2 linked regions of the Variovorax paradoxus genome follow. Each later gene encodes a partner of the first gene's protein in a complex. Links are inferred from orthologs where the notes say so. Each region holds a gene or a part of one and is shown on either strand. Other genes may lie near its edges.

Region 1 (8,229 bases):
AACGCCCGCTGTCACCCAACGCGTCAAGGCTTCCGACAAGCGCATCATCAACGGCCAGACCGACGTCAACCAGCTGGTGCCGTTCAAGTACAAGTGGGCGTGGGAAAAATACCTCGCCACCTGCGCCAACCACTGGATGCCGCAGGAAGTGAACATGACGCGCGACATCGCGCTCTGGAAAGACCCGAACGGCCTGACCGAAGACGAACGCCGCATCGTCAAGCGCAACCTCGGCTTCTTCGTGACCGCCGACTCGCTGGCTGCCAACAACATCGTGCTGGGCACCTATCGCCACATCACGGCCCCCGAATGCCGCCAGTTCCTGCTGCGCCAGGCTTTTGAAGAAGCGATCCACACGCACGCGTACCAGTACATCGTCGAGTCGCTCGGCCTGGACGAGAGCGAGATCTTCAACGCCTACAACGAAGTGCAATCGATCCGTGAGAAGGACCAGTTCCTGCTCCCGTTCATCGACGCCATCAGCGACCCGCACTTCAAGACCGGCACTCACGAAACCGACCAGACGCTGCTCAAGTCGCTCATCGTGTTCGCCTGCCTGATGGAAGGCCTGTTCTTCTACGTCGGCTTCACGCAGATTCTTGCGCTGGGCCGCCAGAACAAGATGACCGGCGCCGCCGAGCAGTACCAGTACATCCTGCGCGACGAGTCGATGCACTGCAACTTCGGCATCGACCTGATCAACCAGCTCAAGCTCGAGAACCCCGGCCTCTGGACCTCCGAGTTCAAGGCCGAGATCAAGGCGCTCTTCATGCGCGCCGTCGAGCTCGAATACAAATACGCCGAAGACACCATGCCACGTGGCGTGCTCGGCATGAACGCCTCCATGTTCAAGGGCTACCTGCGCTACATCGCCAACCGGCGTGCACAGCAGATTGGCCTCGAAACGCTCTTCCCGAACGAAGAAAATCCGTTCCCCTGGATGAGCGAAATGATTGACCTGAAGAAAGAGCGCAACTTTTTCGAAACCCGCGTGATCGAGTACCAGTCGGGTGGTGCGCTCTCCTGGGATTGAATCTTTCGACAAGAATTAATGAATTCAAGAATTGCCCTTGCCACCGATCGCGCCAAAGAGCGCGGCATGGACTAGGGCTCAGGTGTTCATGGTGCTGGGGCTCAGATCTCAACGCCATGAATCGCTTCACGCTACCCAACGTGCGTGGAGTGCTTCAATAGGTTGATTTTTTCAACTTGATCAAGGAGAAATAGAAATGGCAACTGCAAAGAAAGCGCCGGCTAAGAAAGCCGCTGCAAAGAAGGCTCCGGCAAAGAAGGCTGTGGCCGCTAAGAAGGCTCCGGCAAAGAAGGTAGCCGCCAAGAAGGCTCCGGCCAAGAAGGTCGCTGCGAAGAAGGCTCCGGCGAAGAAGGTAGCCGCCAAGAAGGCAGCTCCGGCCAAGAAGGCCGCTGCGAAGAAGGCTCCGGCGAAGAAGGCCGTAGCCAAGAAGGCGCCTGCGAAGAAGGCTGCTGCCAAGAAGGCGCCTGCAAAGAAGGCCGCCGCCAAGAAGGCGCCTGCGAAGAAGGCTGCTGCCAAGAAGGCGCCTGCGAAAAAGGCTGCGGCCAAGAAAGCCGCGAAAAAGCCTGCTGCCAAAAAGCCTGCTGCGAAGAAGGCTCCCAAGGCTGCTGCGCCCGCCAAGGCTGCAGCCGTAGCGCCTGCCCCTGCGGCGCAAACGACGCTGAATCCCCAGGCAGCTTGGCCGTTCCCCACGGCCAGCAAGCCCTGAGCTTCTCAGCGGCCTTGAAGGCGCAAAGCCCGGCACCTCGCGGTGTCGGGCTTTTTTATTGGCGCTTCTTCAGGAAGAAGATCGAGGACCGAATCAGAGGCCCAGGGCCTTGCGGTCGATCTCGTAGTTCTGCGGGCCACGCTGCGCGATCTTGATCGCGCCGACCTTGTTGCCCAGCGCTGCGCACTGCGCCAGCGGCCAGCCCTTTTCCAGGCCGAACAGCAGCGCACCACGCCACGCGTCGCCGCAGCCCGTGGGCTCGACCACTTCGGTGGCCACCACGCCTGGCACGTGCTCGCGCTCGCCGTCAGTCCAGATCTCGCAGCCCTCGGACGCCAGCGTGACCACCAGGCCGCGCACGCGCTTCGAGATCTCCGCCAGGCTCCAGCCGGTGCGCTGCGACAGCATCTTGCCTTCGTAGTCGTTCACCACCACCCAGCTCGCGAGATCAACGAAATGGCGCAGCGCCTCGCCGTCGAACATCGGCAAACCCTGGCCCGGATCGAACACGAACGGAATGCCTGCGGCGGCGAATTGCTCGGCGTGCTGCAGCATCGCGTCACGGCCATCGGGCGCGATGATGCCGAGCTTGATGTCGTCGCGCGCGGCCACCTTCGTGATGTGCGCCTGCTGCATCGCGCCGGGGTGGAAGGCGGTGATCTGGTTGTTGTCGACGTCGCTCATGATCATCGCCTGCGCGGTGAAGGTGTCGTCGAGCTGGCGCACGAACTCGGTGTCGATACCAAGCGAGCGCATGCGCTCGAGGTACGAAGCGCCGTCGTTGCCGAGCGTGGCCATCGGTAGCGCAGTGCCGCCCAGTGCGTTGAGGCTGTAGGCGATGTTGCCGGCACAGCCGCCGAAGTCACGCCGTAGCGTCGGCACCAGGAACGACACATTGAGGATGTGCAGCTGGTCCGGAAGAATCTGGTCGGCGAACCGGCCCTCGAAAGTCATGATGGTGTCGAACGCGAGGGACCCGCAAATCACTGCTGCCATGGTTGAGCCGTTGGTTGAATGGTGGATGGAAAAGGACGCGTGCAGGCAGGCGCCCCGCTCAGGGATAGAAAGCTTCGACGCGGTAGCCTGCGATCGGCGGTAGCGCTGCGGCTTCCGAAGCGGACAAGGTCAGTGGCAGCGAGGCCGCGCGGTCGGCTCGGGCCTGCAGCACCGTCGGTGCACCGTAGTCCGCCGGCAACAGCACGCGGCGCACCACGGCGCGCTCCTGCGTGTCGAGCAGCGAGAGTTCGACGGCGGGCATTGCGAGCGGCACGGTGGCGCCATTGCGCAGGGTGAAGCTCAGACGGTAGTCGTTGCCGCCGCTCTTCTCGCGCGCGAAGGCCGCGCCTTCGATCACGATGTCGCCGATCTGGCGCAGGGCCGCGAGTTCGCAGCCTGTGTACTGGCACAGTGCCGCCAAGGCGGGCCGCAGATTGGGCTGGCGCGCGGCAATGCCGTCGCGCTCGTGGCGGATGACCTGCAGGATGAGCAGCAGCACAGCAATCACCGCCAGCAGGACCAGCACGATGCGCACGCCCTTGCGCTGCCAGAAGCCGGTCGCCTTCTCGGAGGGCTCGTCGTCGTCCGCGAAGGGATGCCCTATTGGCAGTTCGAAATCCGGGGAGAGCGCAAGGTCGGACTCGCTTTCGGCCTGCACCACCACAGGCGAAGCCTTCGCGGCCGCGCGCTCCTCACGCGCCTTGGCGCTCGCGATCTTGGCCGACTTGATGCGGGCACGGCGCAGCGCCTTCTGCATCTGCACCTGGTCGTGGTCTTTTTCTTCCTGCTCGCGCTCCCCTTCTGCGCCGTCGTCGCTCGCGCGCTCGATCATCAGCCCACGCGTTGCCTTGATGCGCGGGGCGACGGGCAGCGGCGGCGCCGGGGGTGGTGGCGCGGGCGGCGGCGACGCGAGGTTCAGGTCGATGTTCGGGAACGGCGGCAGCGTGCTCGGTGGAGGCTTCCACGCGGGTTCGCTGACGTCGAGGTCGGACCATGGCTCGTCGGCGACGATGCCGTGTTCGGGCAATGACAGCGAGAACTCAAGCGCTGCTGGAGGCGGTGGTGGCGACGCCGGTGTCGGTGCAGGCGCCTCCGGGGGCAGCGCATGCCGAGGCTGCTGCTCGGGCTCATCGTCGAAGAAGTCCGCATCCTCGGCCGGCGAAGAAGACTCCAACTCGGGCGCGCCCTTGGGCTCCGAGGCTGCCTCGACCAGCCCTGGCATATAGCCAGCACCCTGCACCGGCGCCGCCGCATTCGCCGCCGCACCATCGGGTGCCTCGTGCAGATCGAGCGTGGCGTCGAACACATGGCTGCACCGGCCGCAACGCACCCAGCCATCAGAGATGCGAAGCTGGTCGCGCACCACCTTGAAGGTGGTGGTGCAGGCGGGGCAGCGCGTGACGAGACTCATGACCGGGCGATTGTAGGGTCGAGCCCTCGCCACGGGAGGGGCGCAAGGCGGCTCAGCAGCGCGCGGTCATGAGGATCCAGCCGTCCTCGGTGTCGCTGACTTCGAGCTTCGCGTACGGCGCGTAGGCCTCTTTCAATTCATCGGCCTGGCGCTCGAGGATGCCGGCCATCACCAGCGATCCGCCCGCCTTCACATGGCTGCGCAGCAACGGCGCGAGCACCTTGAGCGGCGTGGCCAGGATGTTGGCGAGCACAGTGTCGTAGAGGCCCTTCGCCGCTTCGGGCAGGCCCGCGTTCAGCCGGACGCCGTTGGCCTCGGCATTGAGCCGGGTCGACGAAACCGCGGCTTCGTCGATGTCGACGGCGTCGATGTCGGTGGCGCCGAACTTCGCCGCACCGATCGCAAGAATGCCGGAGCCGCAGCCGTAGTCGAGCACGCGCTGGTTAGCCAGCACACCGTCGCCCCGCGTCGCGATCCACCGCAGGCACATGCGCGTGGTGGGATGCGTGCCAGTGCCGAAGGCCAGACCTGGATCGAGCCGGATCACCTGCTTTGCCTGCTCGGGTGGCTCATGCCACGTCGGCACGATCCAGAACTCGGGCGTGATCTCGACGGGCGCAAACTGCGATTGCGTCAGGCGCACCCAGTCCTGCTCGGGCACCGGCGCAATGCCGAGCACCTCGCAGCCTTCGAAGAAATCCTGCAGCGCGAGCACCGACGCGGCCTCTTTGGCGAGCGCCTCGTCGGGGAACAGCGCGATCACGCGCGAACGCTGCCAGCCTTCCTTCGGCGGCGGCATGCCCGGCTCGCCGAACAGCGCCTGCTCTGCGTCGGTCTGCGCGTCGGCGTCTTCCACCGACACGCTCAATGCATCGAGTGCATCGAGCGCTTCGCCGAGCGTTTCGACCCGGTCTTCCGGCGCCATCAGGCGGAGTTCGAACATCGCGGCGTTCCCCGGTCAGCGCTTGTGCGCCGCCAGCCACTCTTCCAAGTAGTGGATGTTGGTGCCGCCGGTCATGAACTTGGAATCAACCATCAACTCGCGGTGCAGCGGGATGTTGGTCTGGATGCCTTCGATCACGGTTTCGTTGAGCGCCGTGCGCATGCGGGCCATGGCCTGCTCGCGCGTGTCGCCGTAGACGATGATCTTGCCGATCATGGAGTCGTAGTTCGGTGGCACGAAGTAGTTGGTGTACGCGTGCGAGTCGACGCGAACGCCCGGACCACCCGGCGGGTGCCACATCGTGATGCGGCCCGGCGACGGCGTGAACTTCCACGCGTCTTCGGCATTGATGCGGCACTCGATGGCGTGGCCGTGCATCTGGATCTGGCGCTGCGTGAACGGCAGCTTTTCGCCGGCGGCCACCATGATCTGCGTCTTGACGATGTCGATGCCGGTGGTGAACTCGGTCACCGGGTGCTCCACCTGCACGCGCGTGTTCATTTCAATGAAATAGAACTCGCCGTTCTCGTAGAGAAACTCGAAGGTGCCGGCACCGCGGTAGTTGATCTTCTTGCAGGCGGCCGCACAGCGCTCGCCGATCTTCTCGATCAGCTTGCGCGGAATGCCCGGCGCGGGCGATTCCTCGATCACCTTCTGGTGGCGGCGCTGCATGGAGCAGTCGCGCTCGCCCAGGTAGACCGCGTTCTTGTGCTTGTCCGCGAGGATCTGGATTTCGATGTGGCGCGGGTTCTGGAGAAACTTCTCCATGTACACGGCCGGATTGTTGAAGGCCGCGCCGGCTTCCGCCTTGGTCATCTGGATCGCGTTGACCAGAGCCGCCTCGGTGTGCACCACGCGCATGCCGCGACCACCGCCGCCGCCCGCCGCCTTGATGATGACCGGGTAGCCGATGGCACGCGCAATGCGCTTGTTGGTGGCGGCGTCGTCCGAGAGCTCACCCTCGGAGCCGGGCACGCAAGGCACGCCGGCCTTGATCATGGCCTGCTTGGCCGACACCTTGTCGCCCATCGTGCGGATGTTGTCGGGCGTCGGGCCGATGAACTGGAAACCGCTCTGCTCCACGCGTTCGGCAAAGTTCGCGTTCTCGCTCAGGAAGCCGTAGCCGGGGTGAATCGCTTCGGCATCGGTCACTTCGGCCGCCGAAATGATCGCCGGCATGTTGAGATAGCTCTGCGCCGAGGGGGCCGGGCCGATGCATACGGCTTCTTCGGCCAGCTTGATGTACTTCGCGTCGCGGTCGGCTTCGGAATACACCATCACGGCCTTGATGCCGAGCTCGCTGCAGGCACGCTGAATCCGGAGGGCAATCTCCCCCCGGTTTGCAACCAGGATCTTCTTGAACATGGTCACTCGATGATGAACAGCGGCTGTCCGTATTCGACCGCCTGGCCGTTTTCGCCGAGGATCTGGGTGATCGTGCCGGACTTGTCGGCCTCGATTTCGTTGAGGATCTTCATCGCTTCGATGATGCAGATGGTGTCGCCTTCGTTGACTTTGCTGCCAACCTCGACGAACGCAGCAGCGCCCGGGCTGGACGAACGGTAGAAGGTGCCGACCATTGGCGACTTCACGGCATGGCCGGCCGGCGCGGCTTCGGCCGCCGGTGCGCTGGCCACGGGTGCCGCGGGAGCACCGGCTGCGGCCGGTGCGGCAGCCGCCTGAGGCGCCGCCAGGGTTTGCACATACTGCACCGGAGCGGCACCGCCGCCCTTCACGATGCGAACCTTGCCTTCGGTTTCGGTGATTTCCAGCTCGGAAATATTCGATTCGGACACCAGATCGATCAGTGTCTTCAGTTTGCGCAGATCCATGGGACTCCAGTGCCGGCTGAGCCGGTCTTCAGGACATAACTTGTTCGAAAATCGGTGATTTTCGGCGTTCGGCGTCTAACGCCAGCGTAAGGAACTGATTCTAACCATGAACCAGTTCGCGTCGCCAAGTGTCCAGGTCGGTGGTCTCAAGCTTGCCCATTTTACGGGCGGCCACGGAGCCGTTCGCATTCAGGACCAGCGTGAAGGGCAAACCGCCACCCGTATTGCCCAGATTCTTCACCAGCTCCGTGCCCTGAAGGCCGGCCAGGCCGGTTGGGTAGGTGACGGGCGTGCGTTGCAGGAACTTGCGCACAGCGCTCGGCTGATCGATGGCCAATCCGACCACTTGCCAGCCGTTGACACCATTTGCACGGAAGAAAGCGTCGATCATCGGCATTTCTTCAACACAGGGCGGGCACCACGTCGCCCAGAAGTTGAGCAGCAGCGGCTTGCCGCGCAGGCTCGACAGGACGAGGTCACCGCCCTCTGGGCGCTCGAAGCTCTGGGCCCAGAAGGCCGCGTCGAGCATCTCCCCGCCCGCTGCGCCACTGCTGCTGCGCTCCTTCCACCATGCGCCGCCGAGCCCGGCGGCCGCAGCCGCTGCCGCCACGCCGGCATAGAGCATGCCGCGTCGGGTGGGCGAAGAAGTCATTCACTTGTCCTTTTCTCGTTCAATCAGTCGGCGCAATGCGGGCAGATCGCCACGTGGCACGCGCCCCTGGGCGTCGGGCTTCAAGGCCCCGCGCAGGTCGTCGAGGTCGTAGACCAGCAGGTGCACGCCGATTTCCTCGCCGAGCGCGCGGCTCGGGGCGTGCACGCTCAGCGCCTCGACCTGCTCGCCATGAAAGCCGGTCACCATGCGCGGCTCGTAGTCCACGTGGTGATCGATCAGGGCGATTTCGGCCGATTTGGAATCATCGCAAAACAACTGAATATAAATGTCTGACAACCGGGTGGCCGTTCCATGCCACACGGCGCCGCCTACATGGGGTCGGAAGACGGCCATGCGCTCCATCCATTCGAGCGCAAGCAGTCGCAATGCATGCAATTCCTGCGGCTGGGTGTCGGCACAGAAAAGCTCGATGTACTCGCGCACCTCGGCCTCGACCTCGTCGTTGTTCGGCAGCGCGGTGCGCGCCGAAAGACCCAGGTCACGCAGGGCCCGGCGCTTGGCCGGACCATATTCCAGTCCCTCCTCGACGACGAGGCGGGCTGCAGCGGCGGCAATTTCACGCTTGGACGTGTCCATCGGGGCATTTTGCCCGCAGTACGCGCCCCACACACCAACATCAGTACGAAGCGCAGGAC
Region 2 (5,748 bases), 680 kb from region 1 along the record:
CGACCTATTCAGTGATGCCCGTGCGTGCGAGCAGATCGCTGACCAGTTCGAGCCGCATCAGCGGACTGTCGAGCTCCATCAGGCGCTGGCGCAGTTCGAGTTGCATCGGCACCAGTTCGCACCAGCGGTTGGCCACCCAGCCGCAATCGTTGAGCTGGTAAGGTGCGCCGATCGGCAGCCGCACCGCTTCGCCTTGCGCGCGGCGGCGCTCTTCCAGCGTGTCGATCAGGCGCTGCAGCGCGGTGGCGGTGTGGCGCAAGTCGTCGGGAATTTCGAGCGCGATGTCGTCGCTCACGGCCTCGACCTCGGCGACCCACAGGCCGTGCTTCTGCAGCTCATTGCTGCGAACCCGAAAGCGTTGCGTGCCCACGCATTCGATCTGCAGCAGTCCGCTCTGCGGCGATTCGAACTCGCGGATCATGGCCAGCGTGCCGATGCCGGCAAAGCTTTCCGCATCGGCGCCGGCCTTGCGCACTTCGCTGCCGCTGGTGAGGCTCACAACGCCGAAGGGTGCGTCGGCCTTGCGGCACTTGCCGATCATGTCGAGATAACGAACCTCGAAGATGCGCAGTGGAAGAAGGCCACCCGGAAACAGGACAGTACCGAGCGGGAACAATGGCAGTGAATGCAAAAAGGGTTGTGTCGTCATCGAAGAGCCTTGCGTGGCTATCATCGCATTCCGCTCACGGCCACGCCCCATGCTCTATCAGATTCCCTCGTTCCTTCTCGACGTGATCGTCGGCCTCCTCGGCGGCGCATGTCTGCTGCGGCTCTACATGCAGTACCACCGGGTGCCGTTCGGCAATCCGCTCGGGCGCTTCGTGTTCGCCATCACCGACTGGATCGTGCTGCCGCTGCGGCGCATCGTGCCCGCGGTGAAGCGCTGGGACCTGGCAAGCCTGATCGCGGCCTGGCTGCTGGTGATGCTGAAGTTCCTGCTGCTGTGGCTGCTGGTGGGCAACCTGGGGCGCATCGCGACCTTGCCGCTGGTGTCGCTGGTCGGGCTGATGCAATTGGCGGTGTCCGGCCTGACCGCGCTGCTGGTGGTCTACGCGGTGCTGTCTTGGATTCCGAACGCCTCGCCGATGCTGCTCGACCTGATCTCGCGCCTGGCCGAGCCACTGGTGCGGCCGTTTCGCCGCTTCATTCCGCTGATCGGCGGGGTCGATCTGTCGCCGCTGGCCGCCATCGTCGTGCTGCAGGTGATCGCGATCGTGCTGGGCAACCTGCTGGTGTTTGCCTATCAACTGACTTTCTGAACTTCTGAATTCCCCAAGAAAAAGGGCCCGGGTGCGATGCACCCGGGCCCTTTTGCTTTTGACCTGTCTCGTTCAGCTGACCGCGTCGGCCGGCTGGCGCAGCAGCATGGCCAGCGTGCTGGCGATGGTCTTGCGCAGTTCGCGGCGGTCGCTGATGAAGTCGATGGCGCCCTTGGTCTGCAGGAACTCGGCACGCTGGAAGCCTTCGGGCAGCGTCACGCGCACGGTCGATTCGATCACGCGCGGGCCGGCAAAGCCGATCAGCGCCTTGGGCTCGGCGATCACCACGTCGCCCACGAAGGCGAAGCCTGCCGACACGCCACCCATGGTCGGGTCGGTCAGCACGCTGATGTAGGGCAGGCCCTTCTTCGCCAGGCGCGTGAGCGCGGCATTGGTCTTGGCCATCTGCATCAGCGAGAGCAGGCCTTCCTGCATGCGCGCGCCGCCGGTGGCGGTGAAGCAGATGAAGGGCACCTTCTGCTCGATGGCGGTCTCGACGCCGCGCACGAAGCGCTCGCCGACCACGCTGCCCATGCTGCCGCCCATGAATTCGAACTCGAAGCAGGCCACGACCACGCTGATGCTGTGGACCGAGCCGCCCATGACGACCAGCGCATCGGTCTCGCCGGTGTTTTCCAGGGCTTCCTTCAGGCGCTCGGGGTACTTGCGGCTGTCCTTGAACTTCAGCGCATCGACCGGCAGCACTTCCTGGCCGACTTCATAGCGGCCCTCGGCGTCGAGGAACGCGTCGAGCCGCGCGCGGGCGCCAATGCGGTGGTGGTGGCTGCAGCTGGGGCAGACGTTCTGGTTGTGCTCGAGGTCGGTCTTGTACAGAACGGTCTCGCAGGCGGGGCATTTGATCCACAGACCCTCGGGCACCTGGCGGCGCTCGGACGGGTCGGTTTGTGCAATCTTGGCGGGTAGCAGTTTTTCAAGCCAGCTCATAAGGGGCTCCTTGTGTTGGCGGTGATTATCGACCAGCCGCGTTCTTGGCCGTGGCGGCAGGCAGTGCATCGAGCGCCTCGCGGATGCCCGCAAGGAATTCGCGCACCGCCGGCACCACCCGCTCGCGGGGCTGGTCTTCGATGAGTTGAATGATCTTGGTGCCGATGATGACCGCATCCGCGGCCGATCCGACCGCCTGCGCGGTGCGCGCGTCGCGGATGCCGAAGCCCACGCCGACCGGGATGCTCAAGTGCTGGCGGATGCGCGGGACCATCTGGCCGACCGCCTCGGTGTCGAGGTGGCCGGCGCCCGTCACGCCCTTGAGCGACACATAGTAGACGTAGCCGCTGGCGATGCGCGCGACCTGCGCCATGCGCTCGTCGGTGCTGGTCGGGGCCAGCAGGAAGATCAGGTCGATGCCGGCCGCCTTCAGCTCGGCGGCGAAGTCTTCGCATTCTTCCGGCGGGTAGTCGACCACCAGCAGGCCGTCGACGCCGGCTGCGACCGCATCGCGGATGAAGGCCTTCTTGCCGTGCACGAGGTCGTAGCGCTCGACGGGGTTGGCATAGCCCATCAGCACCACGGGCGTGGTCGTGTCCTTCTGGCGGAAGGCGGCCACGATGGCGAGCACCTGCTTCATGCCGATGCCCAATGCCAGCGCGGCTTCACCGGCCTTCTGGATCACTGGCCCGTCGGCCATGGGGTCGGAGAAGGGCACACCCAGCTCGATCACGTCGGCGCCGGCCTCGACCATGCCGTGCATCAGCTCGGGCGTGATGTCGGCAAAGGGGAAGCCGGCGGTCACGTAGGGAATCAGGGCGCGGCGGCCGTCTTTTTTCAGCGCGTCGAAGGTGGTGGCAATGCGGCTCATCACTTGCCTCCCTTCACGCTCAGACCGCGCATCGAGGGCCGGTCGTAGAAATCGACACCCGACAGGTCGGCGACGGTGCCGATGTCCTTGTCGCCGCGGCCCGAGAGGTTCACCAGGATCGACTGGTCGGGGCGCATGGTCTTGGCGAGCTTCATTGCATGGGCCAGGGCATGGCTGGATTCGAGCGCGGGGATGATGCCCTCCGTTCGGCACAGGTAGTGGAAGGCTTCGAGCGCTTCGGTGTCGGTGATGCCGACGTATTCGGCACGGCCGATGTCGGCCAGGTACGCGTGCTCTGGGCCCACGCCAGGGTAGTCGAGGCCCGCGCTGATGCTGTGGGTCTCGGTGATCTGGCCGTCTTCGTTCTGCAGCAGGTAGGTGCGGTTGCCGTGCAGCACGCCGGGGCTGCCGCGCAGGATCGACGCCGAGTGCTTGCCGCTGTCGAGCCCTTCGCCAGCCGCTTCGACGCCGATCAGGCGCGTGCCCGCGAACGGAATGTACGGATGGAAGATGCCCATCGCGTTGCTGCCGCCGCCCACGCAGGCGACGACCACATCGGGCTGTTTGCCTTCGGCCTCGCCGGTGATGCCGTCGGCTGCGAGCATGGCCGGCATCTGCTCGATGCACTCGGTGCCGATCACGCTCTGGAAGTCGCGCACCATCGTCGGATAGGGGTGCGGGCCGGCGACGGTACCGATGATGTAGAAGGTGTTTTCCACGTTGGTGACCCAGTCGCGCATTGCCTCGTTGAGCGCGTCCTTCAGCGTCTTGCTGCCGGATTCGACGGGCACCACGGTCGCGCCGAGCAGGTTCATGCGGTAGACGTTGGGGCTCTGGCGCTTCACGTCCTGGCTGCCCATGTAGACCACGCATTCGAGGCCGTAGCGCGCGCAGATGGTGGCGGTTGCCACGCCGTGCTGGCCGGCGCCGGTTTCGGCGATCACGCGGGGCTTGCCCATGCGGCGCGCGAGCATCGCCTGGCCGATCACGTTGTTGATCTTGTGCGCGCCGGTGTGGTTCAGGTCTTCGCGCTTCAGGTAGATCTGCGCGCCACCCATTTCACGGCTGGTGCGCGCAGCGTGGTAGATCGGCGAGGGGCGGCCGACGAAGTGCTTCAGCTCGTAGTGGAATTCGGCGAGAAACGCGGGATCGTCTTTGAACTTCGCATACGCGTCGCGCAGTTCGTTGATCGCGTGGGTGAGCGTTTCGCTCGCGAAGGTGCCGCCGTAGTTGCCGAAGTGGCCGGTGGCGTCGGGTTGCTGGTAGTCCTGGAATTGGCTTTGCATGGTTCTCGATCGGTGAGCCGCAGCCCGACAACGATCGGCTGCGGCGGCTAACTGGAGAAGGACGCGTCGGCAGCCCTGACGGCTGCGACGAATTGCCGGATCTTTCCGGCGTCCTTGAGGCCCTTGTTCCCGGGACCGTCGATTTCGACGCCCGAGCTCACATCAACGGACAGCGTCTTGCAGCGCGTCCGCAGGATGCGAATGCCATCGCTCACGTTTGCAGGTGTGAGCCCACCACTCAAGACGAGGTGAGCGTCGACGGCGGGTGGAAGAAGTGACCAATCGAATGCCTTGCCGCCACCGCCATAACCTTCGACATGAGCGTCGAGCAGGATGGCCTGGGCGTGGGAGTAATCGGACGCGTATTTTACGAGGTCGAAGCCGGCCCCGGCAGCCCCCAGCGGAATGCGGGCCGCGCGCATGTAGCGAAAGCGCCCCGGACCGCTGGCTTCTTCGCATTGTTCGGGCGTTTCCTCGCCGTGGAATTGGGCGATGGCGCCCTTCACACGGGTGAGTGCTGCTATGACTTTGGGAGCATCCTCGTTCACGAACAGCAGCACGGGCGTGATGAACGGGGGCAGGCGCGAAGCCAGTTCGGCGGCGCGTTCGAGCGTCACGGCGCGGGGGCTCTTCGCATAGAGCACGAAGCCGATGGCGTCGGCGCCGGCTTCGATTGCCGCATCCACGTCGGCCTCACGTGTCAGGCCACAGATCTTGATGCGGGTGCGGGGAACGGAAAGCGCGGTCATGGCGGGCCATCATACGGAGCCCCGCCGGCCTGCAGCGTGGCTTCCGCCGGCAGACCCCACTTGGCGTCGTACAGCGGGCCCAGGAAGTACAGGCCGTCCGCGGAGAAGGTGGGCGCCGCCACCTTGCGGCTGCGTGCCTCGAGCACTTCAGAAATCCACTCGGGCCGTTCGTCGCCATGGCCGATGCGCACCAGGCAACCCATCAGGTTGCGGATCATGTGGTGCAGGAAGGCATCGGCCTCGAATTCGAAATGCCAGCGGCAGCGTTCGCCGTCGCCCACGCGCGTGATCTCGATGCGCCGCAGGTCCTTGACCGGCGAGCGTGCCTGGCAGGCCGAGGCGCGAAACGAACTGAAATCGTGCTGTCCGACGAGTAGCGCGGCCGCGGCGCGCATCGCATCGCCGTCGAGGGCATGCATCGACCAGCCGACCCGGCCCGAATCGAGGCTGGGCCGAACCGGCGATTGAGAAAGCACGTAGAGGTAGCGGCGCGCCAGGGCGCTGGCACGGCAATGGAATTCATCGGGCACCGGCTGCGCCCACTGCACCGCGATGTCGTCGGGCAGGAAGCGGTTGGTGCCGCGCATCCAGGAGAAGGGTTCGCGCTCGACGGTGGTGTCGAAGTGCACCACCTGCAT

Evidence for each region. The genes of interacting proteins can lie anywhere in the genome.
Region 2: the proteins of accB (region 1) and accD are in contact, whole or in part, in a solved structure (PDB 8UXZ), measured with the Escherichia coli proteins. The link is inferred for Variovorax paradoxus from one-to-one orthologs.

The regions. Positions count from the first base shown.
Region 1 is NZ_CP102931.1:5,691,635-5,699,863, forward strand. Bases 5,190-8,096 are described here. They hold accB (acetyl-CoA carboxylase biotin carboxyl carrier protein), read right to left. Parts: upstream 6,922-8,096; coding sequence 6,457-6,921; downstream 5,190-6,456. Other genes in these bases: accC (acetyl-CoA carboxylase biotin carboxylase subunit), read right to left, coding at 5,190-6,454; NWF24_RS26875 (TlpA family protein disulfide reductase), read right to left, coding at 7,022-7,573; NWF24_RS26880 (hypothetical protein), read right to left, coding at 7,574-8,096. In the rest of the region: NWF24_RS26840 (ribonucleotide-diphosphate reductase subunit beta), read left to right, coding at 1-1,033; NWF24_RS26845 (histone H1-like DNA-binding protein), read left to right, coding at 1,230-1,739; NWF24_RS26850 (carbohydrate kinase family protein), read right to left, coding at 1,833-2,735; NWF24_RS26855 (zinc-ribbon and DUF3426 domain-containing protein), read right to left, coding at 2,794-4,146; prmA (50S ribosomal protein L11 methyltransferase), read right to left, coding at 4,199-5,089; more of accC, read right to left, coding at 5,105-5,189; more of NWF24_RS26880, read right to left, coding at 8,097-8,170. UniProt on the Escherichia coli protein: This protein is a component of the acetyl coenzyme A carboxylase complex; first, biotin carboxylase catalyzes the carboxylation of the carrier protein and then the transcarboxylase transfers the carboxyl group to form malonyl-CoA.
Region 2 is NZ_CP102931.1:5,018,970-5,024,717, reverse strand. What follows is about bases 269-3,085. They hold accD (acetyl-CoA carboxylase, carboxyltransferase subunit beta), read right to left. Parts: upstream 2,205-3,085; coding sequence 1,332-2,204; downstream 269-1,331. Other genes in these bases: trpB (tryptophan synthase subunit beta), read right to left, coding at 3,075-3,085; trpA (tryptophan synthase subunit alpha), read right to left, coding at 2,230-3,075; NWF24_RS23780 (YggT family protein), read left to right, coding at 699-1,259; NWF24_RS23785 (LON peptidase substrate-binding domain-containing protein), read right to left, coding at 269-649. In the rest of the region: more of NWF24_RS23785, read right to left, coding at 5-268; more of trpB, read right to left, coding at 3,086-4,361; NWF24_RS23760 (phosphoribosylanthranilate isomerase), read right to left, coding at 4,409-5,110; tRNA pseudouridine(38-40) synthase TruA, read right to left, coding at 5,107-5,748.